3 regions of the Streptomyces sp. NPDC088923 genome follow, and region 3 is predicted to be linked to each of the others. Evidence: riboswitches for the same ligand, from Rfam matches in the RefSeq annotation. Region 3 holds a riboswitch; each other region holds the start of a gene.
The links. A riboswitch is a leader RNA that binds a small molecule or an ion and turns the genes downstream of it on or off. The one in region 3 is predicted to bind S-adenosylmethionine.
Positions count from the first base shown of each region.

Region 1: another riboswitch for S-adenosylmethionine. It lies ahead of thrC (threonine synthase); the one in region 3 lies ahead of ACIP4O_RS09480 (aminotransferase class V-fold PLP-dependent enzyme).
Region 2: another riboswitch for S-adenosylmethionine. It lies ahead of ACIP4O_RS23955 (cell envelope biogenesis protein OmpA); the one in region 3 lies ahead of ACIP4O_RS09480 (aminotransferase class V-fold PLP-dependent enzyme).

Region 1 is NZ_JBIVIO010000001.1:561,674-571,245, forward strand. Features, by position in the region: gene nagA (N-acetylglucosamine-6-phosphate deacetylase) at 43-1,212, opposite strand; gene ACIP4O_RS02735 (ROK family protein) at 1,212-2,144, opposite strand; gene ACIP4O_RS02740 (DUF3263 domain-containing protein) at 2,262-2,651, shown strand; gene otsB (trehalose-phosphatase) at 2,686-3,546, shown strand; gene ACIP4O_RS02750 (trehalose-6-phosphate synthase) at 3,906-5,348, opposite strand; gene ACIP4O_RS02755 (glucosyl-3-phosphoglycerate synthase) at 5,515-6,465, opposite strand; SAM riboswitch class I at 6,686-6,841, shown strand; gene thrC (threonine synthase) at 6,856-8,151, shown strand; gene ACIP4O_RS02765 (MoaD/ThiS family protein) at 8,227-8,505, shown strand; gene ACIP4O_RS02770 (cold-shock protein) at 8,970-9,173, shown strand.
Region 2 is NZ_JBIVIO010000007.1:29,982-39,553, reverse strand. Features, by position in the region: gene ACIP4O_RS23965 (purine-cytosine permease family protein) at 1-723, shown strand, start outside; gene ACIP4O_RS23960 (type 1 glutamine amidotransferase) at 866-1,636, shown strand; gene ACIP4O_RS23955 (cell envelope biogenesis protein OmpA) at 1,683-2,390, opposite strand; SAM riboswitch class IV at 2,722-2,862, opposite strand; gene ACIP4O_RS23950 (GNAT family N-acetyltransferase) at 2,933-3,490, opposite strand; gene ACIP4O_RS23945 (acyclic terpene utilization AtuA family protein) at 3,684-5,459, shown strand; gene ACIP4O_RS23940 (acyl-CoA carboxylase subunit beta) at 5,456-7,054, shown strand; gene ACIP4O_RS23935 (biotin carboxylase N-terminal domain-containing protein) at 7,151-9,151, shown strand; gene ACIP4O_RS23930 (acyl-CoA dehydrogenase family protein) at 9,148-9,572, shown strand, end outside.
Region 3 is NZ_JBIVIO010000001.1:2,095,022-2,104,593, reverse strand. Features, by position in the region: gene ACIP4O_RS09500 (NlpC/P60 family protein) at 1-255, opposite strand, end outside; gene ACIP4O_RS09495 (NYN domain-containing protein) at 718-2,193, opposite strand; gene ACIP4O_RS09490 (hypothetical protein) at 2,227-2,466, opposite strand; gene ACIP4O_RS09485 (Lrp/AsnC family transcriptional regulator) at 2,609-2,890, shown strand; gene ACIP4O_RS09480 (aminotransferase class V-fold PLP-dependent enzyme) at 2,978-4,342, opposite strand; SAM riboswitch class IV at 4,584-4,701, opposite strand; gene trpD (anthranilate phosphoribosyltransferase) at 4,801-5,865, opposite strand; gene ACIP4O_RS09470 (cytochrome bc complex cytochrome b subunit) at 6,034-7,683, opposite strand; gene ACIP4O_RS09465 (Rieske 2Fe-2S domain-containing protein) at 7,680-8,732, opposite strand; gene ACIP4O_RS09460 (c-type cytochrome) at 8,729-9,538, opposite strand.

The DNA of each region.
Region 1 (9,572 bases), 1.5 Mb from region 3:
GCGCGAGGGGAACGGGAACCGCGCCGCCTCGCGCGCCCCCCCTCAGCCCCGCGCCGCCGCCGCCTGCCGAGGCGTCACGAGCCACTGCCCCTTGCGCAGCACCCCCACCACATCGAAGCCCGCGTCGAGCACCACGACATCCGCGTCCTTGCCCGGCTCCAGCGAGCCCACCCGGTCCGCGAGGCCGAGCAGGCGGGCCGGGTTCGCGCTCAGCGCCCGTACCGCCGCCTCGATGCCGAGACCGTCGACCGTCACGGCCCGCTTCAGCGCGCGGTCCATCGTGAGCGTCGAGCCCGCGATCGAACCGCCCTCCGTCAGCCGCGCGACACCGTCCACGACATCGACCTCCAGCGGCCCGAGCCGGTAGCGCCCGTCGCCGAAGCCCGCCGCGTCCATCGCGTCCGTCACGAACGCGACCCGGTCCGCGCCCTTGTGATGGAAGGCCAGCCGCAGCGCCGCCGGGTGCAGGTGCGTGCCGTCGTTGATCAGCTCGACGGTGATCCGCTCATCCTCCAGGAGCGCCGCGACCGGTCCCGGCTCGCGGTGACCGAGCGGCGGCATCGCGTTGAACAGGTGCGTCGCCACGGTCGCGCCCGCGTCGATCGCCTCCACGGTCTGCTCGTACGTCGCGTCCGTATGGCCGATCGCCGCGATCACGCCCTGCTCGACGAGCAGCCGCACCGAGTCCAGGCCGCCGGGCAGCTCCGTCGCGAGCGTCACCATCCGCGCCTGCCCGCGCGCCGCCGCCAGCAGCTTCGCGACCTCCGCCGGGTCCGGGTCCCGCAGCAGAGCCTCGCTGTGCGCACCCTTGCGGCACGGCGAGATGAACGGCCCCTCGAAGTGGATGCCCGCCAGCTCACCGTCCTCCGCCAGCTCCGAGAGCAACCCCGCGCGCTCCGCGAGCGCGTCCAGCTCCCCCGTCACGGTCGAGGCGACGACGGTCGTCGACCCGTGCGCGCGGTGCGTACGCAGCGCCGTCCGTACGTCCTCGACGTCACCCGCGCCGAACGCGGCCCCGCCGCCGCCGTGGTTGTGGATGTCGACGAAGCCGGGCACGAGCCAGTGCCCGCGCAGATCGAGCTCCGGGGCGCCCTCGGGAGCACGCTCCGCGATCCGCCCCCCGGCCACGACGAGCCTGCCGTCCGGCACCTGCCCCGTGGGCAGGACCACGGTGGCGCCGGTCAGGACGGTGTAGTCGGTGCTGGCAGCCATCAGGCGCTTACCTCCGTGGCGAGTAGGTCCCAGGCGAGCAGGCCGGCGCCGAGGCAGCCCGCCGTGTCCCCGAGCGCGGCGGGCACGATCTCGGGGAGCGCCTGGAAGGTGACGCGCTCGGCGACGGCCGCGCGCAGCGGTGTGAACAAGGTTTCCCCGGCTTCGGCGAGCCCGCCACCGATGATCAGCGTCCGGGGGTCGAGCAGGGTGACGGCGATGAGCAGCCCGTCGGCGAGCGCCGCGACGGCCTCCGCCCACACGGCGAGCGCGCGCGGGTCCCCGGCGACCACGGCCCGCGCGCAGTCCGCGGCGGTCGCCTCCGCGTCCCCGCTCGCCTCCGCCCACGCGGTGGTGACGGCGGAGGCCGAGGCCACCCGCTCCAGACAGCCGCGCTGCCCGCAGCCGCACGGCGGCCCGTCCGAGCGCACCACGACGTGCCCAAGCTCCCCGGCCGAACCGTGCGCGCCGGGCTCTATGACCCCGTTGATGCCGTAGGCGCCGGCGATGCCCGTGCCGAGAGCGAGGAAGAAGAAACGGTCGGCGCCGTGGCCCGCGCCGAGCCGTCCCTCGGCGATTCCGCCGGTCCGTACGTCGTGGCCGAGCGCGACGGGGACACCGCCGAGCCGCTCGCTCAACAGGGCCCGCAGCGGCACGTTCTCCCAGCCGAGGTTCGCCGAGAAGACGGCGATCCCGTGCTCGGTGTCCACCACACCCGGGATCGCCATCCCGACCGCGCTCGCCCCCTCGCCGAACCGCTCGCCGCCGTACGCGTACAGCTCCGCGGCGAAGGCGAGGATGCCCTCGACCACCGCCTCGGGCCCCTGCTCGCGCCCGGTGCGCCGCCGCTCCTCGTGCAGCAGCTCACCCGCCGCCCCCACCAGGGCGGCCTTGATCCCGGTGCCGCCCACATCGAGGGCGATGACATGTTTCACGTGAAACAGTTTGGCGCCTCAACCGGAAGAGGTCTAGTCCATTCGCGTGGCGAAGTTGCCCGAACCGGGGACGGGGGAGGCGGGCGGGTGTCGGAGCGGCGCTCTAGGCTGCGAGGAATGAACGACACGCACGAGGAACCGGGACGGGGGGCGGAGGCCGGGGAGTCCGTACCGGAGAGCGGGGAGTCCGGACAGGGGGTCGGGGAGTCCGTACCGGAGGCGGGGGAGTCCGTACCGGAGAGCGGGGAGTCCGGACCGGTGGCCGCCGCCTCACCCGCCCCGGCCCCCCTCTCCGCCCGCGACCGCGACGTCCTCGCCCTCGAAGGCGAGAGCTTCGCCGGGCCCGGGGCGAAGGAACGCGCCGTCCGCGAGCGGCTCGGCATGTCACCGACCCGCTACTACCAACTCCTCAACGCCCTCCTCGACGACCCCGCCGCCGAGGCACACGCCCCCGTCACCGTCCACCGCCTGCGCCGGGTACGGGAGGCACGCCGGGCGCAGCGGTGAGACGGGCGCGGCGCGGGCGGCCTAGAGTCGGCGCATGACCGCAGCGCCTGACTCCCACTCCTCCCGTTCCCCGCTCCCCGAGCCCGTGACCGAGGCCGGGCGGGCGGGGTTGCGGGCCGTTCTCGATCAGCCCTCGGCCGCCGTCGTGGCGCTCGACTTCGACGGCACGCTCGCCGACATCGTCCCGGACCCCGATTCCGCGCGCGCCCGCCCCGGCGCCGTCGAAGCGCTCGCCCGTCTCGCGCCGCACGTCCGCTCCATCGCCGTCGTCACCGGGCGCCCCGCCGAGACCGCCGTCCGCTACGGGGGCTTCGCGGACGTCCCCGGCCTCGAACACCTCGTCGTACTCGGCCTGTACGGCGCCGAGCGCTGGGAAGCCGCGAGCGGCGAACTCACCGCCCCGCCCCCGCCCCCCGGACTCACCGCCGCGCGCGCCGAACTCCCCACCGTCCTGGCCGAGAACGGGAACTTCCCCGGCCTGTGGACCGAGGACAAGGGCCAGGCCGTCGCCGTGCACACGCGCCGCGCCGAGGACCCCCAGGGCGCGTACGACGCGCTCCTCGCCCCGCTCACCGCGCTCGCCGAACGCCACGGCCTCATCGTCGAACCGGGCCGGATGGTCCTGGAGTTGCGGCCGCCGGGCATGGACAAGGGCAAGGCCCTCACGACCTACCTCGACGAGGTCGGCGCCACCTCCGTCCTCTACGCCGGCGACGACCTCGGTGACCTCGCCGCCTACGCCGCCGTCGAAGCGGGCCGCCCCGCCCGCCCCGGTCTCCTCCTCGCCTCCGGCACCGAGGTCAGCGAACTCACCGTCCGCGCCGACCTGCCCCTCGCGGGAGGACCGGAGGAAGTGGTGGCGTTTCTCGCGGCATTGGGGGAGGCGCTGGGCTGAGGGGGCTCAGGGATGTGGGTGGGGGGAGGCGGCGGGGGTGGCTTCCGCACGGCTCGGGGCAGCCCCGCCCTCCCGGGGGGCGGGAAGCGGGGGTGGCTTCCGCACGGCTCGGGGCAGCCCCCGCCCTCCCAGGGGGCGGCCCCAATACCAGTCTTCCAGAGCCGCCCCCGCTTCCCGCCCCGTCCCGCCACATCTGTGGACAACTCCGGGAAACCCGCACAACGTCTCACTCGACCGAGTGAGACGCGTGCACGCACAAGGCGAGGTATCCACAGCCGCCGAACGGATCATCACACTGCCGCGCCGCCCATGCGGGCGCCGAGCCCACCGACCGCCCCGCGCCCTCGCCCCCACAGGCCCTACGCCCCGCCCAGCGCCTCCAACTGCTCCATGAACCACCGCCCCGGCGGCAGCGCCGTCGCCGCCTCCGCCAGCCGCTTCGTGCGCGCCGACCGGGTCTCCGGGTCCTGGGTGAGCGCCGTGTGCAGCGCCTCGGCCGTCGCCGAGACGTCGTACGGGTTCACCACGACCGCGTCCGCGCCCAGCTCCTCGTACGCCCCCGCCTCCCGCGACAGCACGAGCGCCACGCCCGCGTCCGAGACGACCGGGACCTCCTTCGCCACGAGGTTCATGCCGTCACGGATCGGGTTGACCAGCGCGACGTCCGCGAGCCGGTAGGCCGCGAGCGAGCGCGGGAAGTCGTCGTCGACCTTCAGCAGCACCGGCGTCCAGTCCGCCGTCCCGAACTCGTCGTTGATCTCCTGCGCGACCCGCTCCACCTCCGCCGTGTACGCCCGGTACACCTCCAGGTCCTGGCGGGACGGGTACGCGAAGGCGAGGTGCACGACCTGCCCGCGCCAGTCCGGGCGGTCCGTCAGCAGCCGCCGGTACGCGTGGAGTCCCCGCACGATGTTCTTCGACAACTCCGTACGGTCCACCCGCACGATCGTGCGCCGCCCCTCGCCGCCGATCTCCCGGCGCAGCGCCGCGATCCGCTCGTCCACGTCCTCCTGGTGCGCGCGGTCGCGCAGGAAGTCGGCGTCCGCGCCGAGGCCGTGCACCGCCACCTCGGTCCGGCCCGTACCGCCGACGAGCGCGTCCGCGCAGGCCGTGAAGGCGTCCGCCCAGCGGCGGGTGAGGAACCCCGCGTGGTCCGCGCCGAGAATCCCGCGCAGCACCTGCTCCGCCACGTCGTCGGGCAGCAGCCGGTAGTAGTCGAGCGGCGCCCACGGCGTGTGCGAGAAGTGCGCGATGCGCAGATCGGGGCGCAGCGCGCGCAGCATCCCCGGCACGAGCACCAGGTGGTAGTCCTGCACGAGCACCGCCGCGCCCTTCGCCGCCTGCGCCGCGAGCGCCTCGGCGAAGGCGCGGTTGTACGCCTCGAAGGAGGCCCAGCGCGCGCGGAACTCCGGGCCGAACGCGGGCTCCAAGGGCGTCTGCCACAGCATGTGGTGGGCGAACCACAGCACGCTGTTGGCGATGTCGTTGTACGCCTCGTGCTGCGTGCGCGGATCGATCCCGAGCATGTGGACACGGCGCCCGCCCGTGTCCGCCGGGTCCAGCTCCGCGCCCGAGCGCCGGGCCGCCTCGCGGTCCGCGTCGCTCAGCGCCGCGCACACCCACACCGCGTCGACCTCGGGCCCGATCGCCGAGAGCCCCGAGACGAGCCCCCCGCCGCCGCGCTTGGCCCTCAGCTCGCCGTGCGCGCCGAACGCGTACGAGACGGGGCCGCGGTTGGAGGCGAGGAGGACGGCGGCACCGGTGCCGGTGCCGGTGGGGCGGGTGGGGTCGTCAGTAGGCATGGTGCATTCCTCGCCTCGGGATCATGGGCTCAAACGTGCGAACTGTGCGGGACTCGGCATCCGCCCCCAACTGCCATGTTCTGCCGCGCCCCCCGCGGGACGACGGCCGACGGACGCACCCGCGCCCCGCCCCCACGCGCCGCCAACGCCCCGCCCCGTGCCCCCCTCAGGCCGCCTCCCTCCGCTCCGTGTACTCCGGGATCTCCCGCATCGGCGGCCGCTCCTCCGTGTCCACGGGATGCGTGTGCGCCGCGAAACCGCCCTCGGGCAGGCGGTCGAACTGGGTCAGCTCGGGGCGTACGAGATGGCCGCGCGCGAGCCGTACCTGCGCCGTGCGGTAGATCGTCGCCGCCATGCGGCCCAGCGCCTGCCCGTCCTGGTGGCGGTGCACCCGCACCCCGACGTCCACCTGCGCGAGCGCGTCGAGCCCCACCGTGTGCAGCGCGTCCACGAGGAGACCCAGCTCGACCCCGTACCCCACGGGGAACGGCAGCTGTTCGAGGAGCGAGCGCCGCCCCGCGTACTCGCCGCCCAGCGGCTGCACGAAACCCGAGAGCCGCGGCCAGTGCATGTTGAGCAGCGGGCGCGCCATGAGTTCGGTGACCCGGCCGCCCTGGCCGGGCTCGGAGCCGAGCGGACGGTCGTACATCGCCTTCACGAGATGCACGTCCCGCTCGGCGAGGAGCGGGCCGAGGATGCCGGTCACGAAGGCGGACCGGAAGTCCTTGAGGTCCGCGTCGACGAAACAGATCAGCTCACTGTCGGTCGCGAGCAGCGAGCGCCACAGCACCTCGCCCTTGCCCGGCACGGCGGGCAGCCGCGGCAGCACCGCGTCCCGGTGCACGACCCGCGCCCCGGCCGCGCGCGCGACCTCGGCGGTGCGGTCCGTGGAGCCCGAGTCGAGGACGACGAGTTCGTCGACGAGAGGGACGGCTTCGACGAGTTCACGCCGGATGACGTCGACGATCGCGCCGACGGTCGCCTCCTCGTTCAGTGCCGGAAGGACGACGGCCACCGAGGCCCCCGTGGCGCGTTTGAGCGCGGCGAGCCGTTCCACGGGCCAGTCGTTCGCGGTCCAGGAGCGATGCTCCAGCCAGCGTTCCACCTCTTCGATCACGGCGTCTGTCCCCTCGTGCGTACGGACCCGGTGCGAGGCCCTTCGACTGCCGCCCCTTGCGGAGGGCGCCGATGAGATCTTCATCTCGGCGTGCGGACGGCTCGCTCCACGATCCAGGGCTTCGGTTACAGTCTTGAACAACGCGGGTGACCATCCCATGTCGGGGTGCGCTGTCACCTTGTGTCACAAACGCCCCGGGCCCGAAGCCCGGGTGCCACAACGCTCATCCAGAGGGGCAGAGGGATACGGCCCGTTGAAGCCCCGGCAACCCTCCAGCCAGTCTCCGCGCGGTTCACCGATACCGCCACCGAAGGCCCTGGCTCGGGAAGGTGCCAATTCCGTCTCGCGGCGAGATGCGCCGCGGGGAAGATGAGGAGAAAGGGCCTCCCCATGGCTGTGCAAGCCGCCGAAACCCCGCAGAACACCACCTCCGCCGTCGACCTCGGCCCCGCCGTCGCGCTCTCCTGTCGCGAGTGCGGCGAGCGCTTCCCGCTCGGCCCGGTCTTCGCCTGCGAAAGCTGCTTCGGCCCCCTTGAGGTCGCCTACGAGCTGCCGTCCGGCGACGTCGAGGAACTGCGCCGCGCGATCGAGGCCGGCCCCAAGAACATCTGGCGTTACGCACCGTTGCTGCCCGTGCCCGCCGACGTGGCGAGCCACCCCAACACCAACCCCGGACTCACGCAACTCGTGAAGGCGGACCGGCTCGCGAAGGAACTCGGCGTCACCGGCGGCCTCTACGTCAAGGACGACTCCGGGAACCCCACGCACTCCTTCAAGGACCGCGTCGTCGCGATCGCCGTCGAGGCCGCGCGCGCCTTCGGCTTCACGACCCTGTCCTGCTCCTCGACGGGCAACCTCGCGGGGGCCGTCGGCGCCGCCGCCGCCCGCGCCGGCTTCCGCTCCTGCGTCTTCATCCCGCACGACCTGGAGCAGGGCAAGGTCGTCATGGCCGCGGTCTACGGCGGCGAGCTCGTCGGCATCGAGGGCACGTACGACGACGTGAACCGCTTCTGCTCCGAGCTGATCGGCGACCCGCTCGGCGAGGGCTGGGGCTTCGTCAACGTCAACCTGCGCCCGTACTACGGCGAGGGCTCGAAGACGCTGGCGTACGAGATCTGTGAACAGCTCGGCTGGGAGATCCCCGACCAGATCGTCATCCCGGTCGCCTCCGGCTCGCAGCTGACGAAGATCGACAAGGGTCTGAAGGAACTGATCAGGCTCGGTCTCGTCGCGGACAAGCCGTACCGGATCTTCGGCGCGCAGGCCGAGGGCTGCTCGCCGGTCTCGACCGCGTACAAGGCCGGGCACGACGTCGTACGCCCGCAGAAGCCGAAGACGATCGCGAAGTCCCTCGCGATCGGCAACCCGGCCGACGGCCCCTACGTGCTCGACATCGCCCGCCGCACGGGCGGCGCCGTCGAGGACGTGGACGACGAGCAGGTCGTGGACGCGATCAAGCTCCTCGCGCGCACCGAGGGCATCTTCGCCGAGACGGCGGGCGGCGTCACGGTCGGTGTCACGCGCAAGCTCATCGAGAACGGGCAGCTCGACCCCGCCCTGACCACCGTCGTCCTCAACACCGGCGACGGCCTCAAGACCCTGGACGCGGTCGCCCCGACCACCGGGCCCACCGCGACCATCCGCCCCGACCTGGACGCCTTCCGCGCCGCCGGTCTCGCGGGCTGAGCCCGGCCGGGCTCCGCTGAGCCCCGGCCGAGCCCGTCCCCCCAACTTTCCGCGCTGCCCGAGAAAGGCCACGCCATGAGCGTTTCCGTTCGTATCCCGACCATCCTGCGCACCTACACCGGCGGCCAGGCCGAGGTCCCCGCCGAGGGCGCGACCGTCGCCGAGGTCCTCGCCGACCTGGAGCGCAACCACACCGGCATCTCTGCCCGCGTCCTCGACGACGACGGCAAGCTCCGCCGCTTCGTCAACCTCTACGTCAACGACGACGACATCCGCTTCGAGCAGGGCCTCGACACCGCCACCCCGGACGGCACGGGCATCTCGATCATCCCGGCGGTCGCCGGCGGCTGCTGAGCCCCGCGCCGGACGGTCCCCGCCTCGCCCGTACCCCTCGCTTCACCCCTGCCCCCTCCGCACCACAAGCGGAGGGGGCAATTCCATGGGATTCGCAGGAGTAGAGTCGGGGTATTGCTTCGCCCCTTTCTTCACGGCGGCTCCAGGAATCCCCGACGCCGCACGCGCACCTGTCGGAAACCTGGGAATCAATTCCGCTTTCCGTGCCGCCCATTTGCGGCTTTGCGTTCCTTTTGCCGGGCCCGACGTGTCCTGAACTCCCGTGAATTCTCCGGCCATGTCAGGATGCGGGCCGAGCCGATTTCTCGTCCGACTGACCTGTTGCGGACGGCAGTTGGGCAGATACATTCAGCGGCGGTCGACGCGTTCCGGCGCACGCCCCCCAAGATTCCCGCGGGGGTGAGGTCTGACCCGGGTGCGCGAAGTGCGTTCCTGTGCAAGGGCCAGTAATAGGGGAGTTAGGCATGGCTCAGGGCACCGTCAAGTGGTTCAACGCGGAGAAGGGCTACGGCTTCATCGCGGTCGACGGTGGTGCGGATGTATTCGTCCACTACAGCGCGATCCAGATGGACGGTTACCGCACCCTGGAGGAGGGTCAGCGGGTCGAGTTCGAGATCTCGCAGGGCCAGAAGGGCCCGCAGGCGGACATGGTCCGCGCTGCCGCCTGAACAGCGCTCCGACCGGTACGGGGCCCCGCGGCCGCGTACGACACGACATGACGAGCACGGGCGAGGGCCCGCACCCGGAGAGCGGGGGCGGGCCCTCGCCGCGTGTGCGCGTACGCGCGGCGGGCGCGGCGGCCCCGGACGGGCCGGCGTCCGGGGCCGCCGCGCCCGCGCGCTTACACGCACGGGTGGCATGGGTCGGCCCCGGGTCGGGTAAGGCGCACTCAAGTGGCTTGCACTCGATGGGGCAGAGTGCTAATCATTAGCGTTAGCACTCTGATGGTGAGAGTGACAGAGAGACCGGGTCGGTGAGGCCCGGCGGCCCCGCCGTGGCAAGGAATTCGGCGCGGGTCCCAGGCCGTCCGTCGCGGGCGCCACACGGTCCCTCAGCCCACCCCGTGT
Region 2 (9,572 bases), on a different contig from region 3:
GGCGCGCTCGCCGCGGCGGCCTCGGCGGGCGCCATCGCGGGCGACGAGGTCGGCTACGTGGTCGGGCTCGGCGGCACGGGGATCATCGCCTCCGTCCTCTACTTCGTGATCGCGCTCGGCAAGCTCACCATCAACGTGCTGAACACGTACGGCGGATTCATGTCCGTCCTCACCGGCGTGACCGGCTTCCGCGCCCAGCGCACCCTCAGCCAGCGGGGCCGCGCCGGGTACGTCCTCGCGATCATGCTCGCCGGGACGATCGTCGCGCTCCTCGGACGCGGCAACTTCCTGGACTCGTTCTCGACGTTCCTGCTCTTCCTGCTGATCTTCTTCACGCCGTGGAGCGCGATCAACCTCGTCGACTACTACGTCATCGCCAGGGAGCGGTACGACCTCCCGGCGCTCTCCGACCCGAACGGCCGCTACGGCGGCTGGCGCTGGCGCGCGATCATCACCTACGTCGTCGGCATCCTCATCCAGCTCCCCTTCATCTCGACCGAGTTCTACACGGGCCCGCTCGTCGGCCCGCTCGGCGGCGCCGACATCTCCTGGATCATCGGCCTGGTCATCCCGGCGGTCCTCTACGGGGCCCTGGCCCGCGGCGACCGCGCGGCCCGCGTCCCCGAGAAGATGATCTGGGGCGAGGTGGACAGCCCGTCGGAAGCGCCGCGTGCCGCGACGGCGGGGGACGCGGCGGCGCTGGCGGGGGAGGCGAGGGGCTGAGCCGACTCCGTACGGGAGGAGGGGACATGTGCGCACCATGAAGCCGTACCGGCCACGCGGTCGCGGCGGCTCGCATCCCGGCCCTTCGTGTGTGCCTAGGCTCGGGTCCGACCCGCACAGCCGACAGGGACGGAGACCGCAGGTGGCGACCGAAGAGCGGCAGGACAACGGTGACGGCGGCGGGGCGGGCGTGCCCCGGGTGCTCGTGGTGCGCAACAACGACGGGGACGGGGCGGGGAACTGGGAGCAGTGGCTCGCTGAAGGCGGGGTGCGGCTCGATGCCGTACGGGCCTGGGAGGGCGAGCCGCTGCCGGAACGGGTCGCCCACGACGGGCTGCTCGTCCTCGGCGGCGCCTACCTCCCCGACGACGACGCCCGCGCCCCCTGGCTCGCGGGGACCCGCGAACTCGCCCGGCAGGCGCTCGACGCGGGCGTCCCCTACTTCGGGATCTGCCTCGGCGGGCAACTCCTGGCCCACGTCGCCGGGGGAGAGGTGCGCGGGGAGCACGGGACGCCCGAGTTCGGCAGCGTCCGGCTCACCTTGCGCCCCGAGGCGGCCGACGACCCGCTCTTCCACGGGCTGCCCCCGCACCCGCCCGCGATCGAGAACCACGTCGACGCCATCACGGCGCTGCCGCCGGGCGCGCGGTGGCTCGCGAGCAGCGCCGACTGCCCGTACCAGGGCTTCCGCGTCGGCGCCGCGGCCTGGGGCGTCCAGTTCCACCCCGAGGCGCGCGCCGCGCGCATCACGCGCTGGAACCCGGAGCGCCTCGCCCGCCACGGCGCGCCCGACCCCGCGCACCTCCACGCCCACGCCCTGCGCGAGGCCCCCGAGGCCGAGGCCGCCTGGCGCACCCTCGCCCACCGCTTCGCCGCGCTGGTGACCGAGCGGAGGGGAGCGGGGGTGGCGTGAACGGTGCCGGGCGAGCGGCGCGCAAGGCCCCGCCCGCCCGTTCCGGTCACCTCGCCCCGTACTCCCGCGCCAACGCTCCCTTGAACGCCGGGCGCTCCGCGAGGCCGCGCGCCCAGGCGGTGAGCACCTCGCGCCCGGAGTGCGTGGCGAGCGCCTGGTGCGGCGCGCCGCCTGTCCGGGGCAGCGCGCCGAGCGCCACGAGCGCCGACCACGCGTCGACGTCCGCCGCCGTCAGCCGCTCCCCGAGGACGTACGGCGCGCGCCGCAGCCGCGCCGCGACGACGTCGAGCGGCGCCGTGCCCGGCGCGGCGCCCGTGAAGTCCCACGCCGCTTCGAGCCGGTCGGTCTCGGTGCCGAGCGCGGCGGGGCGCAGCGCGCACGCCCCGCACTCGGCCGACTCGCCGGGGCCGAAGCGGCCGTGCAGGTCGCGCAGGATGTCGGGCGTGTGGTTGCTGACGACGCGCCCGGTCCAGCGGTCGCACAGGGCGGGCACGGTGAGCGCTCCCGCGTAGTGCCGGCGCGTGGCCTCGTAGGAGCGGCGCAGGCTCTCGTACGCGGGCGAGCCGGGGCCTTCGAGCGGGACGAGGGCGAGGGTCTCGGCGAGACCGAGCAGCCGCACCGTCACCGCGACGCGCAGCGCGTCGGCGCGCCGGGGCGTCAGGTACAGCGCGTACCGGTGCGGGGCCGGGTAGAAGCCGTGCCCGCCCGCGACGCCGATGCGCTCCCGCACGACAGGTTCGACCGCTTCGCGCACACGCGGCAGACCACTGCCGGGCCGCGCGGTCGCGGGGGTACAGAGAGGAAGGTCGGGCGAGGAGGGGGCAAGGGTTTTGGACATGGTTCTCCCAGAAGAAGAGAGGGGAGCAGGGCGCGGCACAGGGGACGCACGGAGCGCCGGGATCGCGAAGGACCGAGGGGCGTCAGCGGACCGGTCGGCCTGTCGCCCCGCACACGCGCAGCAGGTCGATGTGGAGCCTGCGGGTGAGGGTGCGGCGCCGGGGGCACACCGGTGAAGGAGAACGGTCGGTACCGTGCGGGGCGAGAGCTCCGGACATGACACCCACCCCTCCCCAGCCACCCCACCGGGGCCGCGCTTGTCCCGCCGCCATGGCGGGACCAGGTCGTCACCCGGGGCACCCCATCGCGGTCGAAGGGTTGCCTGTCAGCGGGCCGGGGCCGATGAACCGCGCGCGGGACGAGCCGCGCGGGCGCTGACGATCGTGACCGTCTCCCCCAGTGTCGGGGCACCGCGACGGACCGTCAAGACGGTGTCCATCCGGAGGCGACCGACGCCCCTCAGCCACCGAACTCCCGCGCCAGCAGCCCGTACACGAACTCGTCGCCCCATCGCCCCTCCCACAGGTCGTTCTCCACCAAGTGGGCCTCGCGGCGCATGCCGAGGCGTTCGCAGACGCGGAAGGACGCGGTGTTCTCGGCGTCCACGCGGGCGTAGAGGCGGTGGGCGCCGAGGGTGAAGGCGAGGTGGGCGAGGGCGCGGGCCGCCTCGGTCGCGTAGCCGCGGCCCACCGCCCCCGGGTGCAGGGACCACCCGATCTCCGCCTGGCGGGCGCGCGGATCGCGCAGGTTCACGCTCACCTCGCCGGCGAGCGCGGGCACGCCGGGCGCGGGCGGCGTGGGGCACACCGCGAGGAGGACCCGGTCGCCCTCCTTCTCCCACGCGGGCGGCACGGCGATCACCGCCTCGCACTCGGCGCGCGTGCGGGGCGGGCGGTACAGGTAGCGGGCGACCTCGGGCAGGCGCTGGTACGCGTGCATCGCGTCGGTGTCCTTTGGCGTGAAGGGGCGCAGCGTCAGGCGGGGGGTGCGCAGGGGGAGAGCGGCGAGGAGGTCCACGGTGCGGCTCCGGGGTCGGGAAAGGGGCGAACCCGCCGATCCTTGGGCGCGGGGACCGCCCGGGGCAACCGGTATTCCGCCGTGCCGGGCCCGGAAAAATCATGCAAGCACGCTTGCTTGTTTTCTCCCGCGCTGTGATGCTGCACCGTGCGACGCCCCCACGCCGCACCAACCCCGGTGAGGAGTAACCGCGTTGACCCCCTCCGCCCCACTCGCCCCGCTCCGTGTCGGCAACGCCTCCGGCTTCTACGGGGACCGTTTCTCCGCCGTGCGTGAGATGCTCTCGGACGGGCCGCTCGACGTGCTCACCGGGGACTACCTCGCCGAGCTGACGATGCTCATCCTCGGCCGCGACCGGCTCAAGGACCCCGCGGCCGGGTACGTCTGCACCTTCCCGCGCCAGCTCGCCGAGTGCCTCCACCTCGTCGCCGAACGCGGCGTCCGCGTCGTCACCAACGCGGGCGGCCTCAACCCGGCGGGACTGGCCGGGGAACTGCGGCGGCTCGTGCGCCGCGAGGGGCTCGACATACCCGTCGCGTACGTGAGCGGGGACGACCTCCTCGCCCACCCCGAGGCGTCCGGCCGCGAGAGCTGGGGCGAGGGCGTGCTCACCGCCAACGCCTACCTCGGCGGCCACGGCATCACCGCGTGCCTGCGCGCGGGCGCCCAACTCGTCGTGACCGGGCGCGTCACCGACGCGGCCCTGGTCAGCGGTGCCGCCGCCGCGCACTTCGGCTGGGAGCCGACCGACCACGACCGTCTCGCGGGCGCCGTCGTCGCGGGGCACCTCCTGGAGTGCGGCGCCCAGGTCACGGGCGGCAACTACAGCGACTTCACCGCCCACGACGTACGCCGCCCCGGCTTCCCGCTCGCCGAGATCGCCGCCGACGGCAGCGCGGTCCTCACCAAGCACCCCGGCACGGGCGGCGCCGTCACGACGGGCACGGTCACAGCCCAGCTCCTCTACGAGACGGGCCCCGCGCGCTACCTCGGGCCCGACGTCGTCGCCCGCCTCGACACCGTGCGCCTCGTCCAGGAGGGCCCCGACCGGGTCCGTGTGCACGGCGTACGGGGCGAGGCGCCGCCGCCCACGCTGAAGGTGGGGCTCAGCCGTCTCGGCGGCCACCGGGGCGAGGTCGTCCTCGTCCTCACCGGACTCGACATCCCCGCCAAGGCCGCACTCGTGCGCGCCCAGCTCACCGAGGCCCTCGCCGAGCGGCCCCCCGCCCGGGCCGACTGGGAACTCGTCCGCACCGACCACCCCGACGCCGCCACCGAGGAGACCGCGAGCGCCCTGCTCCGCCTCGTCGTACGCGACGCGGACCCCGAGACCGTCGGCCGCCGGATCGGCGCCGCCGCCGTCGAACTCGGCCTCGCCGGATACCCCGGCTTCCACCTCACCGCGCCGCCGGGAAGGCCGTCCCCGTACGGCGTGTTCACCGCGACGACCGTCGCACAGACCGCCGTGCGCCACACCGCCCACCTCGCGGACGGCACCAGCGTCGCCATCCCGCCGCCCCCGCACACCGCGACACCCCCGGCGACCGTGCCCGCCGCCGAACTGCCCCCGCCGCCCGCCCCCGGACCCGTGCGCCGGGTCCCGCTCGGGCACGTCGCCGGGGCGCGCAGCGGGGACAAGGGCGGCGACGCCAACCTCGGCGTCTGGGCGCGCGAGCCCGCCGCGTGGCCCTGGCTCGTCCACCACCTCACCACCGAGCGGCTGCGCACCCTCCTCCCCGAGACCGCGCCCCTCCCCGTCACCCGGCACGTCCTGCCCCATTTGCACGCCGTCAACTTCGTGATCGAGGGCCTCCTCGGCGAGGGCGCCGCGGCGCGCGACCGCTTCGACCCGCAGGCGAAGGCGCTGGGGGAGTGGCTGCGCGCGCGCCACACCGACGTACCGGAGGGCCTGCTCGGCCCCGTCCCCGCACCGGAGCCCCCCGAAGCGCCTGAGGAGACCCGCGCGTGACCGCACTGACCAGCACCGTCGACCCCACCGCACCCGACCACCTCGCGCGCCGCGCCGCGCTCCTCGACAAGCTCGCCGCACTCGGCACCGAGCACGCCAAGGCCCTCGCGGGCGGCGGTGAGAAGTACGTGACGCGCCACCACGGGCGCGGCAAGCTCCTCGCCCGCGAGCGCGTCGAACTCCTCCTCGACCGCGACACGCCGTTCCTCGAACTGTCCCCGCTCGCCGGCTGGGGCAGCGACTGGGCCGTGGGCGCCTCGCTCGTCACCGGGATCGGCACCGTCAGCGGCGTCGAGTGCGTCATCACCGCCAACGACCCGACCGTGCGCGGCGGCGCGAGCAACCCCTGGACGCTCAGGAAGGCGCTGCGCGCCAACGAGATCGCCCGCGCCAACCGGCTGCCCGTCATCAGCCTCGTCGAGTCGGGCGGCGCCGACCTGCCCTCGCAGAAGGAGATCTTCATCCCGGGCGGCGCGCTCTTCCGCGACCTCACGCGCCTGTCCGCGGAGGGCATCCCGACCGTCGCCGTCGTCTTCGGCAACTCGACGGCGGGCGGCGCGTACATCCCCGGCATGTCCGACCACGTCGTCATGGTCAAGGACCACGCGAAGGTCTTCCTCGGCGGCCCGCCGCTCGTCAAGATGGCGACCGGAGAGGAGAGCGACGACGAATCACTCGGCGGCGCGGACATGCACGCCCGCACCTCGGGCCTCGCCGACCACCTCGCCCTCGATGAGCCCGACGCCCTCCGCCTCGCCCGCCGCGTCGTCGCCCGCCTCAACCACCGCAAGGCCCACTCGGCACCGGAACCCGCCGCACCGCCCCGCCACGACGCCGAGGAACTCCTCGGTCTCGTCCCCGAGGACCTGCGTGAGCCCTTCGACCCGCGCGAGGTCGTCGCACGGCTCGTCGACGACTCCGACTACGACGAGTTCAAGCCGCTCTACGGCACCAGCCTCACCACCGGCTGGGCGCGCCTGCACGGCTACCCGATCGGCATCCTCGCCAACACGCGGGGCGTCCTGTTCAGCGAGGAGTCGCAGAAGGCGGCCCAGTTCATCCAGCTCGCCAACCAACGCGACATCCCCCTCCTCTTCCTCCACCACACGACCGGCTTCATGGTCGGCAAGGAGTACGAGCAGGGCGGCATCGTCAAACACGGCAGCATGATGATCAACGCCGTCGCCAACTCCCGCGTCCCGCACCTGTCCGTCCTCATCGGCGCCTCCTACGGGGCCGGGCACTACGGCATGTGCGGGCGCGCGTTCGACCCGCGCTTCCTCTTCGCCTGGCCCAGCGCCAAGTCCGCCGTCATGGGCCCCCAGCAACTCGCCGGGGTCCTCTCGCTCGTCGCCCGCGCCTCGGCCGCCGCGAAGGGCCGCCCGTACAACGAGGACGCGGACGCCTCGCTGCGCGCGATGGTCGAGCGGCAGGTCGAGGCCGAGTCCCTGCCCGTCTTCCTCTCGGGGCGCCTCTACGACGACGGCATCATCGACCCGCGCGACACACGCACCGTTCTCGGCCTGTGCCTCTCGGCCGTCCACACGGCCGAAGTCCGGGGCAACCGAGGGGGGTTCGGTGTCTTCCGCATGTAAGGGGCGGTACGGGACGGCCCGGCGCGGACCGTGTGCCCCCGGCCGCCCGCGCCCGTACGAGAGCACCCGCCACCACCCCGCGAGAGGAGCCACCCCATGACCATCACCCCGCGCCCCGTCACCCGTCTCCTCGTCGCCAACCGCGGTGAGATCGCCCGCCGCGTCCAGCGCACCTGCCGCACGCTCGGCATCACCACCGTCGCCGTCCACTCCGATCCCGACACGCACGCCCCGCACACCACCGAAGCCGACCTCGCCGTCCGCCTCCCCGGCGCCGCCCCCGCCGACACCTATCTGCGCGCCGACCTGATCCTGGACGCCGCCAAGGCCTCCGGGGCCGACGCCGTGCACCCCGGCTACGGCTTCCTCTCCGAGAACGCCGCCTTCGCGCGCGCCGTCACCCGCGCCGGGCTCACCTGGATCGGACCGCCGCCCGAGGCCGTCGAGGCGATGGCCTCCAAGACCCGCGCCAAGGACCTCATGGCCCGCGCGGGCGTCCCCCTCCTCGCGGCCGTCGATCCCGCGCGGGCCGGCGAGAAGGACCTCCCGCTGCTCCTCAAGGCCGCCGCGGGCGGCGGCGGGCGCGGGATGCGGCTCGTACGGGACCTCGCGGACCTGCCCGCCGAACTCACCGCCGCGCGCGCCGAGGCCCGCGCCGCCTTCGGCGACGACGAGGTGTTCGCCGAGCCCTACCTCGACCGGGGCCGCCACGTCGAGGTGCAGATCCTCGCCGACCTCCACGGCACCGTGTGGGTCCTCGGCACCCGCGACTGCTCCCTCCAGCGCCGCCACCAGAAGGTCATCGAGGAAGCGCCCGCGCCCCACCTGCCCCCCGCGCTGCGCGAAAGCCTGCACGGCGCCGCCGAAGCCGCCGCGCGCGCCGTCGCGTACACCGGCGCGGGGACCGTCGAGTTCCTCGTCGACGAGGACCGCGCCCACTTCCTGGAGATGAACACGCGCCTCCAGGTCGAACACCCCGTCACCGAGGCGGTGTACGGCGTCGACCTTGTCGCGCTCCAGATCGCCGTGGCCGAGGGCGAGCCCCTCCCGCCCGCGCCCCCCGCGCCGAGCGGGCACGCCGTCGAGGCCCGCCTCTACGCCGAGGACCCCGCCGACGACTGGCGCCCCCGTACCGGACGCCTGCACCGCTTCCGCACTCCCGCCCACCTGCGCACCGACTCCGGGGTCACGGACGGCGCCACCATCGGCGTCTACTACGACCCGCTCCTCGCCAAACTCGTCGCCCATGCCCCCACCCGCACGGCAGCCCTGCGCGCCCTCGCCGACGGACTCGAACGCACCACGCTCCACGGCCCCGTCACCAACCGCGACCTCCTCGCCCGTACGCTGCGCCACCCCGAAGTCGTCGCGGGCGGCGCCGACACCTCCTTCTACGGGCGCCGCCTCACCGAGCTGACCGCACCCGCCGACGCCCGTACGGAGGAACTGGCCGCACTCGCCGCCGCCGTCGCCCAGGCCCGTACCGCCGCCGAAGCGCGCGGCCGCCCCGTCGGCGGCTGGCGCAACCTCCCCTCGGCGCCCGCGCTGCGCGCCTACCGCGCCGGACCCGCCGGGACGGTCCACGAGGTGCGCTACCGCACCACCCGCCACGGCATCCGCCCCGAGGACCACCCCGGCGTCACCGTCGCACCGGACACCGCCCCCGGCACCGTCCACCTCACGAGCGACGGTGTCCGCCGCACGTACCACGTCGCCGTCTACGGCGAGCAGGACGGCGCCGAGGTGTACGTCGACACCCCCGGCGGCACCTCGCACGCCTTCACCGCCCTGCCCCGTTTCCCCGAACCCGCCGCCACCACCGCGCCCGGCTCCCTCCTCGCCCCGCTCCCCGGCACCGTCGTCCGCCTCGCCGAGGGAATCCGCGAAGGGGCCGAGGTCACCGAGGGCGCACCCCTGTTGTGGCTGGAGGCGATGAAGATGGAGCACCGCGTGAGCGCCCCGCGCGCCGGAGTCCTCGTCCGCCTGCCCGTCGAGCCCGGCCGGCAGGTCGAGGTCGGCGCCCTCCTCGCGGTCATCGAGGACGCGGAACCCCCGCACGACACACCCCGTTCCCCGAAGGAGGACCCCGCACCATGAGCGCTTCCGACATCGTGGAGAGCCAGGAGCACCAGGACCTGCGCGCCGCCGTCGCCGCCTTCGCCCGCTCCTACGGCCGCGACTACCTCACCCGCACGCTCGCCGCCGGGGAACCGCCGCACGAGCTGTGGCGCGAGGCGGGAAAGCTCGGCTACCTCGGCGTGAGCATCCCCGAGGAGTACGGGGGAGGGGGCGGCGGGATCAGCGAACTCGCCCTCGTCCTCGAAGAACTCGGCGCCGCCGGGTCGCCGCTGCTCATGATGGTCGTGTCCCCGGCGATCTGCGCCACCGTCATCGCCCGCTTCGGCACCGAGGCGCAGAAACGCGCCTGGCTGCCCGGACTCGCCGACGGCAGCCGCGTCATGGCCTTCGGCATCACCGAACCCGACGCGGGCTCCAACTCCCACCGCATCACCACCAC
Region 3 (9,572 bases):
GCGCGCCACCTTGTCCTGGATGGCGTCGACCTCCTTCTCCAGCTTCTTCTGCTTCTCGGTCGCCCCGTTGAGCTTCTCGGTCGCCTGCTCCGCCTCGTCGTAGAGCTTGTCGACCTTCGACTTCACCTCGGACTTGGTGGGCTTGGGATCTGCGTGCGCGGCCTGCGAAGTGAGGGCCACGGCAGCAGCGGCGGTCGCGGTGAGCACGGTCACGCGGGCGCGGCTCGGCTGCTTCGGTCGACGGTGGGACGCCACGAAGGCGAGCTCCTTCTTCCTCCAGCCGCCTACCGATCCACCGGTGGGCGGTGCCCTCTCACCGCCACCCCGGATGGGTGATCAACCGAGCGAGAGTTCGGGCCGACAGTAGTGACCTTCTTGTGATCAGTTCAAATCCTCACCGGTAAAAACCTGCGACTCCGGGGTTTCTTTACCCGTAAGCCACCTGCGGTGACGAAGGACTGACCGAGCGTCGCGCCCCAAGCCCCACGAAGCACACCAGATAACGCGTCAGTCACAGATCATACGAACCAAGCCGCAACAGCCATACCGGGCACATGTGTTCGCGGCATGCTCCAGCTCGAACCAACCCGCACCGAAAATCCCACCGCACAATCTCCAGCCCCTGCGGCGTTTGAGGAGCGGGGTCCGGGGCGGAGTCCCGAATCGGGGCGCGGGGCGGAGCCCCGAAACCGGGGCCCGGGGCGGAGCCCCGCGACGTCACCCCCGCGACAACCGCTTCAGAAGCATCACACTCGGCACCGGCCGCGCTCCCGCCTTCGCGATCCCGTCCGCCACTTCCTTGTCCGTGGACACCACGACGACCGGCCGCCCCACCGGCTCCGCCCGCACCAGCTGCCGGATCAACTCGTCCGCCGTCACACCCGCCTTGCTGAACAGCACCCGCACCCCGCGCGGCGGAGCGAGCAGCACGGGGGCGGCGAGTTCGGCGCCGTCGAAGACGCATGTCACCTCGGCCCCGCTCTGCGCCGCGAGCTGCGAGAGCCCGCCGAGCAGCCGCAGCCGCTGCTTCTCCAAGGGCATCATCGGATAACCGGTCTTCGTGACGTTGTACCCGTCCACGACGAGGTGCGCCTGCGGCAGCGCGAGCAACTGGTCCAGGATCGCCGGGTCGTCCTCGGCGAGCGCGCGGGCCGCGATGTCCTTCGGGCTGAACTTCGCCGGCTCCCGCGCGTCCACGGTCTCCGCGGGCCGTACGGAGACGGGCGGCAGCGCGAGTTCGCGCCGCAGCCCCTGCGCCGCGTCGAGCACCGTGTCGAGCAGCAGCCGCAGCCGCATGTCCTCGACGCTGCGCCCCTCGCGCGTCGCCTTCCGGCTCGCCTCGAGGGCCGCCTCGACCTCGCCGAGCCGCGCCCGCACCCGCCGCGTCTCGCTCTCGGCCGCGCTCAACTGTGCCTGGAGTTCGACGCGCTGGGCCTCCGCCCGCTCCTGCTCCTTGCGCAGCGCGGCCTCGCCGCGCTTGATGTCGCTCTGCGCGGCCCGCAGCTTGCGCCGTACCGCGTCGCTCTCGCGGCGCAGCCCCTCGACCTCGCCGCGCAGCCGCTCGCTGTCCGCCCGCCCGCGCTCGCGCGCCTCGTCGCGCTCCGCGCGCAGCCGGTCCAGTTCCTCCCTGGCCGCCTCGTCCATCCGCTCGGCCCCGGCCCGCTCGGCCTCCTCACCGGCGGCGGCGACGAGTTTGAGCCAGCCCGGGGGCCGCAGCAGGTACGCGACGGCGGCGACGTCCACCGGCTCGGCGGCGGGCGGCGGGGTGCCCTCGTTCAGCGCCGCGCACAACTCCGGCTGCGCGGCGCACAGCCGCTCGGCGACCCGGGCGCGGAAGGCGGAGTCGTTCTCGACCGCGGCGGCCATCGCGTTGCCCGCGTACTTGAGCCGTCTGCTCGGCGTGAACCGCGCGTACTGGCGCAGTTGCGGGGGGAGTTCGGCGACGGTGAGACCGCCGAAACAGGTCGCCACGTACTGGACGACCCGGTGCCGGACGCCTTCGGGCAAGGGCCCCTCCAGCGCCTCCCCCGCCCGGTCCCCGTCGTGCCCGCGCGCCCCGTGCTCGGGTCCGCTCTCGTCGGCCGACTGCCCCGCGCCCTCGTGAGCGCCGCCCTCGTGAGCGCCGCCCTCGTGACCGTCCCGCTCCGCGCCGTGGGGCGCACCGGCGGGCTCGGCGTTCGCTTCCTCCACCATGTCCTCACCCCACTCGCTCGTGCGGGCCGGCTCTCAGGCGGCCGGCCCCGGCCTGTCCACCAGTTCGATCTGGTCCACCGCGTTGCACCAGCGGCAGCGGACCGAGTCGATCGTCTCACTCACGACTTCGCGCTCCTCGACGTTCGGTTTCCCGGCGAGGTCGAGGTGGACGTACTCGACGACCTTCGACGACCGGCTCACGTCGAACCTGGTGAGGTTGCCGCACAGGGTGCAGCGCCAGCGCGTGGTCTCCGTGGGCAGGGGAACGGTCATCGTCCGCTTCGCTTCCTTCTCGTACTCGGTAAAGGCCGTTTATGTTGCCCGTAACCCTACGGCCTGTGGACGGGACCGCGCGGCGGGGACGGAGGCCCGGACTAAAGTGGGCCCACCAGGACAGTGAAGGGGACCAACAGCCGTGATCACCGCGATCGTGCTCATCAAGACCAGCGTCGACCGAATCCCGGAGATCGCCGAGTCCATCGCCGCGCTGGACAGCGTGAGCGAGGTCTTCTCGGTCACCGGCTCCTACGACCTCATCGCGATGGTCCGCGTCGGCCGCCACGAGGACCTGGCCGAGATCATCCCGAACCGGATCAGCAAGATCCCCGGTGTCGCCGCGACCGACACGCACGTGGCCTTCCGCACGTACTCGCAGCACGACCTGGAGGCGGCCTTCGCGATCGGTCTCGATTCCTGAGACCGGGTTCCCGGGGGACGCCTTCCCCGCGCAGGTACGAGAGAGGGGCGCCGGTCCCGCGACCGGCGCCCCTCCCGTGCGTCCCCCTCAGACCGCCGGCACGCAGCGCCCGCCCTCGGTCCGGTACGTCCACCGCGCGCCCTGCTCGACCAGTTCGCGCACCGCGCCCAGGAAGCGCTCGACGTGCTCGTCGGGCGTCCCGGCGCCGAAGCTGACCCGCACCGCGTTGAGCGAGCCGCCCTCGGGCGCCCCGCACTCGCCGGGCGCCCCGGCGTCCGCGCCGAGCAGCGTGCGCACCAGCGGGTGGGCGCAGAAGAGCCCGTCGCGGACCCCGATCCCGTACTCGGCCGAGAGGGCCGCCGCCAGGTGCGAGCTGTTCCAGCCGCTCACGACGAAGGAGAGCACGCCGACCCGCTCGGCCTCGGGGCCGAAGAGCCCGAGGACGCGCACGCCCTCGATCGCGGCGAGCCCGTCCCGCACCCGCGCCACGAGTTGCTGCTCGCGCGCGACGAGCGCGTCGAAACCGGCCTCCGTGAGGGCCTTGCACGCGGAGGCGATCGCGTAGGCGCCGATGACGTTCGGCGAACCCGCCTCGTGGCGCGCGGCGCCGGTGTGCCACTCGACGTCCACGCCGCCGTCCGCGCGCCTGCTCACGGCGCGGCTCGCGCCGCCGCCCGCGAGGTAGGGCTCCGCGTCCTCCAGCCAGTCCGCGCGGCCCGCGAGGACGCCCGCGCCGAAGGGCGCGTACAGCTTGTGGCCCGAGAAGGCGACCCAGTCCACGTCCAGCGCGCTGACCGAGACGGGGTGGTGCGGGGCGAGCTGCGCGGCGTCCAGGACGATCCGCGCGCCGTGCGCGTGCGCGACCCGGGCCAGCTCGGCGACGGGCCACAGCTCGCCCGTCACGTTGGACGCGCCCGTGACGCACACGAGCGCCGCCCCGGTGCCGGTGCGGGCCTTCAGCGCGCTCTCCAGCGTCGCGACGGCCTCGGCGGGGCCGCGCGGGGCGTCGAGGTGGGTCACGGCGGCGGTGCGCCAGGGCAGCAGCGAGGCGTGGTGCTCGGTCTCGAAGACGTACACCTCGCACCCCTCGGGCAGCGCGGCGGCGAGGAGGTTGAGCGAGTCGGTCGTGGAGCGCGTGAAGACCAGCTCGTCGTCCTCGCGGCAGCCGAGGAAGGCGGCGACGTCGGCGCGGGCCGTCTCGAACAGCTCGGTGGAGAGCTGCGAGAGGTAACCGGCACCGCGGTGCACGCTGCCGTAGTACGGGGCGTAGGCGGCGACATCGTTCCAGACGCGCTCCAGGGCCGGGGCGCTCGCGGCGTAGTCGAGCGCGGCGTACTCGACCTCGCCCCCGGTGACGAGCGGCACGCGCACCTCGCGGCCGAGGACGGGCAGCGGAGCGGCGGGGGTGGCGGCGGAGGCGGGAACCGAGGCGGAGGCGGCGGAAACGGACATGGCGAACTCCCGTACGTGAGACGGAGGGCAGCGGAAGGCGAGCTGCGAAGGCTGGGGTTGCGGGCGGTACGAAGTGCCCGGCGGTGTGGGACGGCGAAGGGCGCCGCACCCTGGGGTGATGAAGGGTGTGCGCCCTACGACATTCGCTTGCTCACGGAGAACCGCTCCCTCGACGACCAGGACCCCTGGTGCCTGACGCCGCGAAAGGGAGGTGTGCCAACGCCCCTGTCGGGCGCGGAGGGGTCCGCGCTTGCCGCAGACCTCGCTGCCTGCGGCCAGGTCTTCACCCGGGGCACCCCGCCACGGACGGAGGGTTGCCGGACAGCAGGCCGGGGCCGTAGTCGCTGTCACTCATGACCTGCCCGCATCCTGCCACAGAGACCTGGGCGAGGCCCAGGGGGTTCCACGATGCGAAACGGGGGGTGACACGGCTCCGTGCCACCCCCCGCACCGACGCCTCAGGCGTTGCTGGCCTCGACCCACCGCTCCAGCGCCGCCGCCGCGGCACCCGAGTCCAGCGACTCGGCCGCCCGCGCCATGCCCTCGCCGATCCGGTCCCTCAGCGCCTCCCCGCTCGGGCGCAGTGCCGCGAGGGCCGCCGCCGCGTTGAGGAGCACCGCGTCGCGGACCGGGCCGCGCTCGCCCGCGAAGAGGCGCCGGGCCACCTCGGCGTTGTGCGAGGCGTCGCCGCCGCGCAGGGCCGAGACCGGGGAGAGGCCGAGGCCCACGTCGCGCGGGTCGAAGCTCTCCTCGCGCACCGCGCCGTCCTGGACGATCCACACCCGTGAGGTCGCCGCCGTCGTGAGTTCGTCGAGGCCGTCGTCGCCGCGGAAGACGAGCGCGGAGGAGCCGCGCGCGGCGAGCACCCCGGCCATGATCGGCGCCATCCGGGCGTCGGCGACGCCGGTGGCCTGAGCGCGGACCCGCGCCGGGTTGGTGAGCGGGCCGAGGAAGTTGAAGGTCGTCCGGATGCCCAGCTCACCACGCGCCGCCGCCACGTACCGCAGCGCCGGGTGGAACTTCACGGCGAAGCAGAAGGTGATCCCGGCCTCCTCGGCGACCCGCGCCACCCGCTCCGGGCTCAGCTCCAGGTTCACGCCGAGCTTCTCCAGGACGTCGGAGGCCCCGGACGCCGAGGAGGCGGCGCGGTTGCCGTGCTTGACGACCTTCGCCCCCGTCCCCGCGACGACGACGGCGGACATCGTGGAGATGTTGACGGTCTTGGCCCCGTCGCCGCCCGTACCGACGATGTCGACGCACTCGCCCGACACCTCGATGGTGCGGGCGTGCGCGTACATCGCCTCGACGATGCCGCTGATCTCCTCGACGGTCTCGCCCTTGGCGCGCAGGGCCACGGCGAAGCCCGCGATCTGCGCGTCCGTGGCCTCGCCCCGCATGATGCGGTCCATCGCCCAGGCGGTGTCGGCCGCGGACTGGTCGCGGCCGGAGAGGAGTCCGTCGAGTACGGCCGGCCAGGAGCGGGCCGCCGCGGTATCGCCTCCGACGGGGTGCACAGCGCTCATGGCCGCTCCTGGTGTGTGGGTGCGGGGGCGGGGACGCAGCGCGCCGGCCGCCGTTTCGACGCCCCCCACCCTATCGGCGCGGGGGCAGCGCGAAGGGCCCCGTCCGCCCACCGGGAAGGTGGGACGGGGCGGGGCCCTCAGGTGGCGTGTCGCGTGACAGTGCGGGGATCAGTGGTGGCCGTGGCCGCTCGTGATCTCCTTGTACTCCTCCTCCGTCGGCTTCGGGATCTGGGTCCCGTCGCCGTAGTAGCCCTTGGAGAGCTTGGAGCGGACCTTCTCGGCGCCGGAGACCTTGCGCTTGACGCCGTTCTCGTCGGTGGTCTCACCGATCTCGAAGGGCTTGACCTGCTCGTGCGCGGTGAGCGTGTAGCGCTGCTCGGCGCTGAGCGGCTCGTGCACCTCGATGAACTCGCCGTGCGGCAGGCGCTTGATGATGCCGGACTCGCGCCCGTGCAGCACCTTCTCCTTGTCGCGGCGCTGGAGGCCGAGGCAGATGCGCTTGGTGATGATGAAGGCGAGGACCGGGCCGACGAAGAAGCCGATCCGCACGAACCAGCTGATCGCGTTGAGCGACAGGTGGAAGTGGGTGGCCCACAGGTCGTTGCCGCCGCCGACGAGCGTGATCATGTACATCGTCACCCAGGCGACACCGAGGCCCGTACGGACCGGGGCGTTGCGCGGGCGGTCCAGGATGTGGTGCTCGCGCTTGTCGCCGGTGACCCAGGACTCGATGAACGGGTAGACCGCCATCGCGCCGAGGACGAGGCCGAAGACCACCAGCGGGATGAACACACCGAGGACCAGCGTGTGGCCCCACAGGTTGATCTCCCAGCCGGGCATGACACGGATGAGGCCTTCGGCGAAGCCCATGTACCAGTCGGGTTGCGCGCCGGTGGACACCTGGTCCGGCCGGTACGGGCCGATCGCCCAGATCGGGTTGATCGTCGCGATGCCCGCGATGGCCGCGATGACGCCGAAGACGAGGAAGAAGAAACCCCCGGCCTTCGCCATGTACACCGGGAGCAGCGGCATGCCGACGACGTTCTTCTCGGTCCGGCCGGGACCCGCGTACTGCGTGTGCTTGTGGTAGAAGACCAGGATCAGGTGGCCCACCATGAGGCCGAGCATGATGCCGGGCAGCAGCAGGATGTGGATCGAGTAGAACCGGGCGACGAAGTCGCCGCCGGGGAACTCCCCGCCGAACAGGAACATCGAGATGTACGTGCCGACGATCGGCACGGACAGGATCGCGCCCTGCGTGAAGCGGACACCGGTGCCGGAGAGCAGGTCGTCCGGGAGCGAGTAACCGGTGAACCCGGTGAACATGCCGAGGGCGAAGAGCAGGAAGCCGAACAGCCAGTTGATCTCGCGCGGCTTGCGGAAGGCGCCCGTGAAGAAGACACGCATCATGTGCACGAACATGCCGGCGAGGAAGATGAGCGCGGCCCAGTGGTGGATCTGCCGGATGAGCAGACCGCCGCGGACCTCGAAGCTGATCTTCAGCGTGGAGGAGAACGCCTCCGACATGAGCTGACCCTGCATGGGCGTGTAGGGCCCGCTGTACTCCACCTCGTTCATGCTCGGGTGGAAGAACAACGTCAGGTACACACCCGTGAGGATGATGATGAGGAAGCTGTACATGCAGATCTCGCCGAGCATGAAGCTCGGGTGGTCCGGAAAGATCTTCCGCATGTTGGACTTGGCCAGGCTGTAGATGCCGAGCCGTCCGTCCGCCCAGTCGGCGAGCCGTTCCCCGGCGGGCGCCTGACTGCGGTCCGGCGCGTCCGCGCCGGGTGCGTGTGTGGTCTCGGTGCTCATCCGCGCTCCCAGAAGGCAGGGCCGACGGGCTGGTCGAAGTCGCCGAGCGCTTCGAGGTAACCCTCGTCGTTCACGCCGATCCGCAGCTGCGGCAGCGGGTGACCGGCCGGGCCGAAGATCACTCGGGCGCCGTCGGAGAGGTCGAAGGTGGACTGGTGGCACGGGCAGAGGACGTGGTGCGTCTGCTGCTCGTACAGGCTGATCGGGCAACCGACGTGGGTGCAGATCTTGGAGTACGCGACGATGCCCTGGTGCGACCAGTCCAGCTCGCGCTTGTCCTTGATGTTCTCCGGAGCGATCCGGATGATCATCAGGGCGGCCTTGGCGATCTGGTTCTGGAAGTCGTGGTCCGTCTCCTCCAGGCCCTCGGGCTTGGCGAACGTCAGCGAACCGGTGATGACGTCCTCGGGACGCAGCGGCTCGTTGGTGTTCATGTTGACGATGACCGAGCCCTTTTTCCACTTCGTGGTGCGGAGCTTCTTCTCGGGCAGCGGACCGAGGTCGCGAAGGAGCACGACACCGGAGAGCGGTACGAGGGCCAGCGCGCCGAACATCGAGTTGCGGATCAGCTTGCGGCGGCCGAGGACGGAGTCCTTGGCGCCCTGCTTGAAGTCCGCGATGACCTTCGCGCGGGTGTCATTGTCGGCCTCGATGTCGTGCCGCTCGTCCACGAGCTCGACGTCCGACATCAGGGTGCGCGCCCAGTGGACGGCGCCGGCGCCGATCGAGAACAGCGCGAGGCCCAGGGTCAGGCCGAGCGAGAAGTTCAGCGCGCTGACGTGCCCGAAGGGCCAGATGTAGACGATCTTGCGGGGCTTGAAGATCACGTACGAGGCGATGAAGCCGGCCGTCGCGAGCATCGACAGGGTGAAGAGGAAGGCGACCACGCGCTCGCTGCGCTTGGCGGCCCGCTCGTCCAGGTCCTGGATGCGGTGCTCGTGGGGCGGCAGCCCCGGGTCGGCGAAGGGGTTCTTCGCCAGCTCGGCCGAGTGCTCCTCGGCGCCCTGCCCGGCGGGCAGGTTCTCTTCGGGATTGTCTTGGCTGCTCATGACTTCTTGGCCTTTGCGGTCCGGACGGCGACCCACGTGGCGACGGCGATCAGCGCACCGAGCCCGAAGACCCAGGCGAAGAGACCCTCACTGACGGGACCGAGACCCCCGAGGCTGAGACCACCGGGGTTGGTGGCCTTGTCCCCGTTGACGTCGCGGACGTAAGCGATGATCTGCTTCTTCTGCTTCTCCGGCATCGTGGTGTCGGGGAAGGAGGGCATGTTCTGCGGGCCGGTCTGCATGGCCTCGTAGAGGTGCTTCGGGTCGACGCCCTCCAGCGAGGGAGCGAACTTGCCGTGCGTCAGCGCACCGCCCTCACCGGTGAAGTTGTGACACTGCGCGCAGTTGGTACGGAAGAGCTCGCCGCCCTTGGCGCTGTCCGACCCGGCGGGGTCGTACTGGTTCTTGGTCGGCACCTCGGGACCGGCGCCGAGCGAGGCGACGTAGCTCGCGAGCTGGTCGATCTCGCTCTCGGAGTAGATGACCTTCTTGCGGGGCGCCTGGGCGCCCTGCTGCTGAAGCGGCATACGGCCGGTACCGACCTGGAAGTCGACGGCCGCGGCGCCCACGCCGACGAGGCTCGGGCCGTCGCTGCTGCCCTGTCCACCGGTTCCGTGGCAACTGGCGCAGCCGACGTCGTAGAGCTTCTTGCCCTCGTCGATCTTCAGGGACTGGGCTGTTTCCTCAGCCTGTGCCTTGTCCGCGGGCGCGAACGCGGCGTACAGCCCCCCGGTGGCCGCCAGCGCGAGGAGTAGGACGACGACCGCCGCCAGCGGATGGCGTCGTCGTACGGAGAGCTTTTTCACGGATTACCCCGGTGTCAGGATCTTCTGCGTCGGT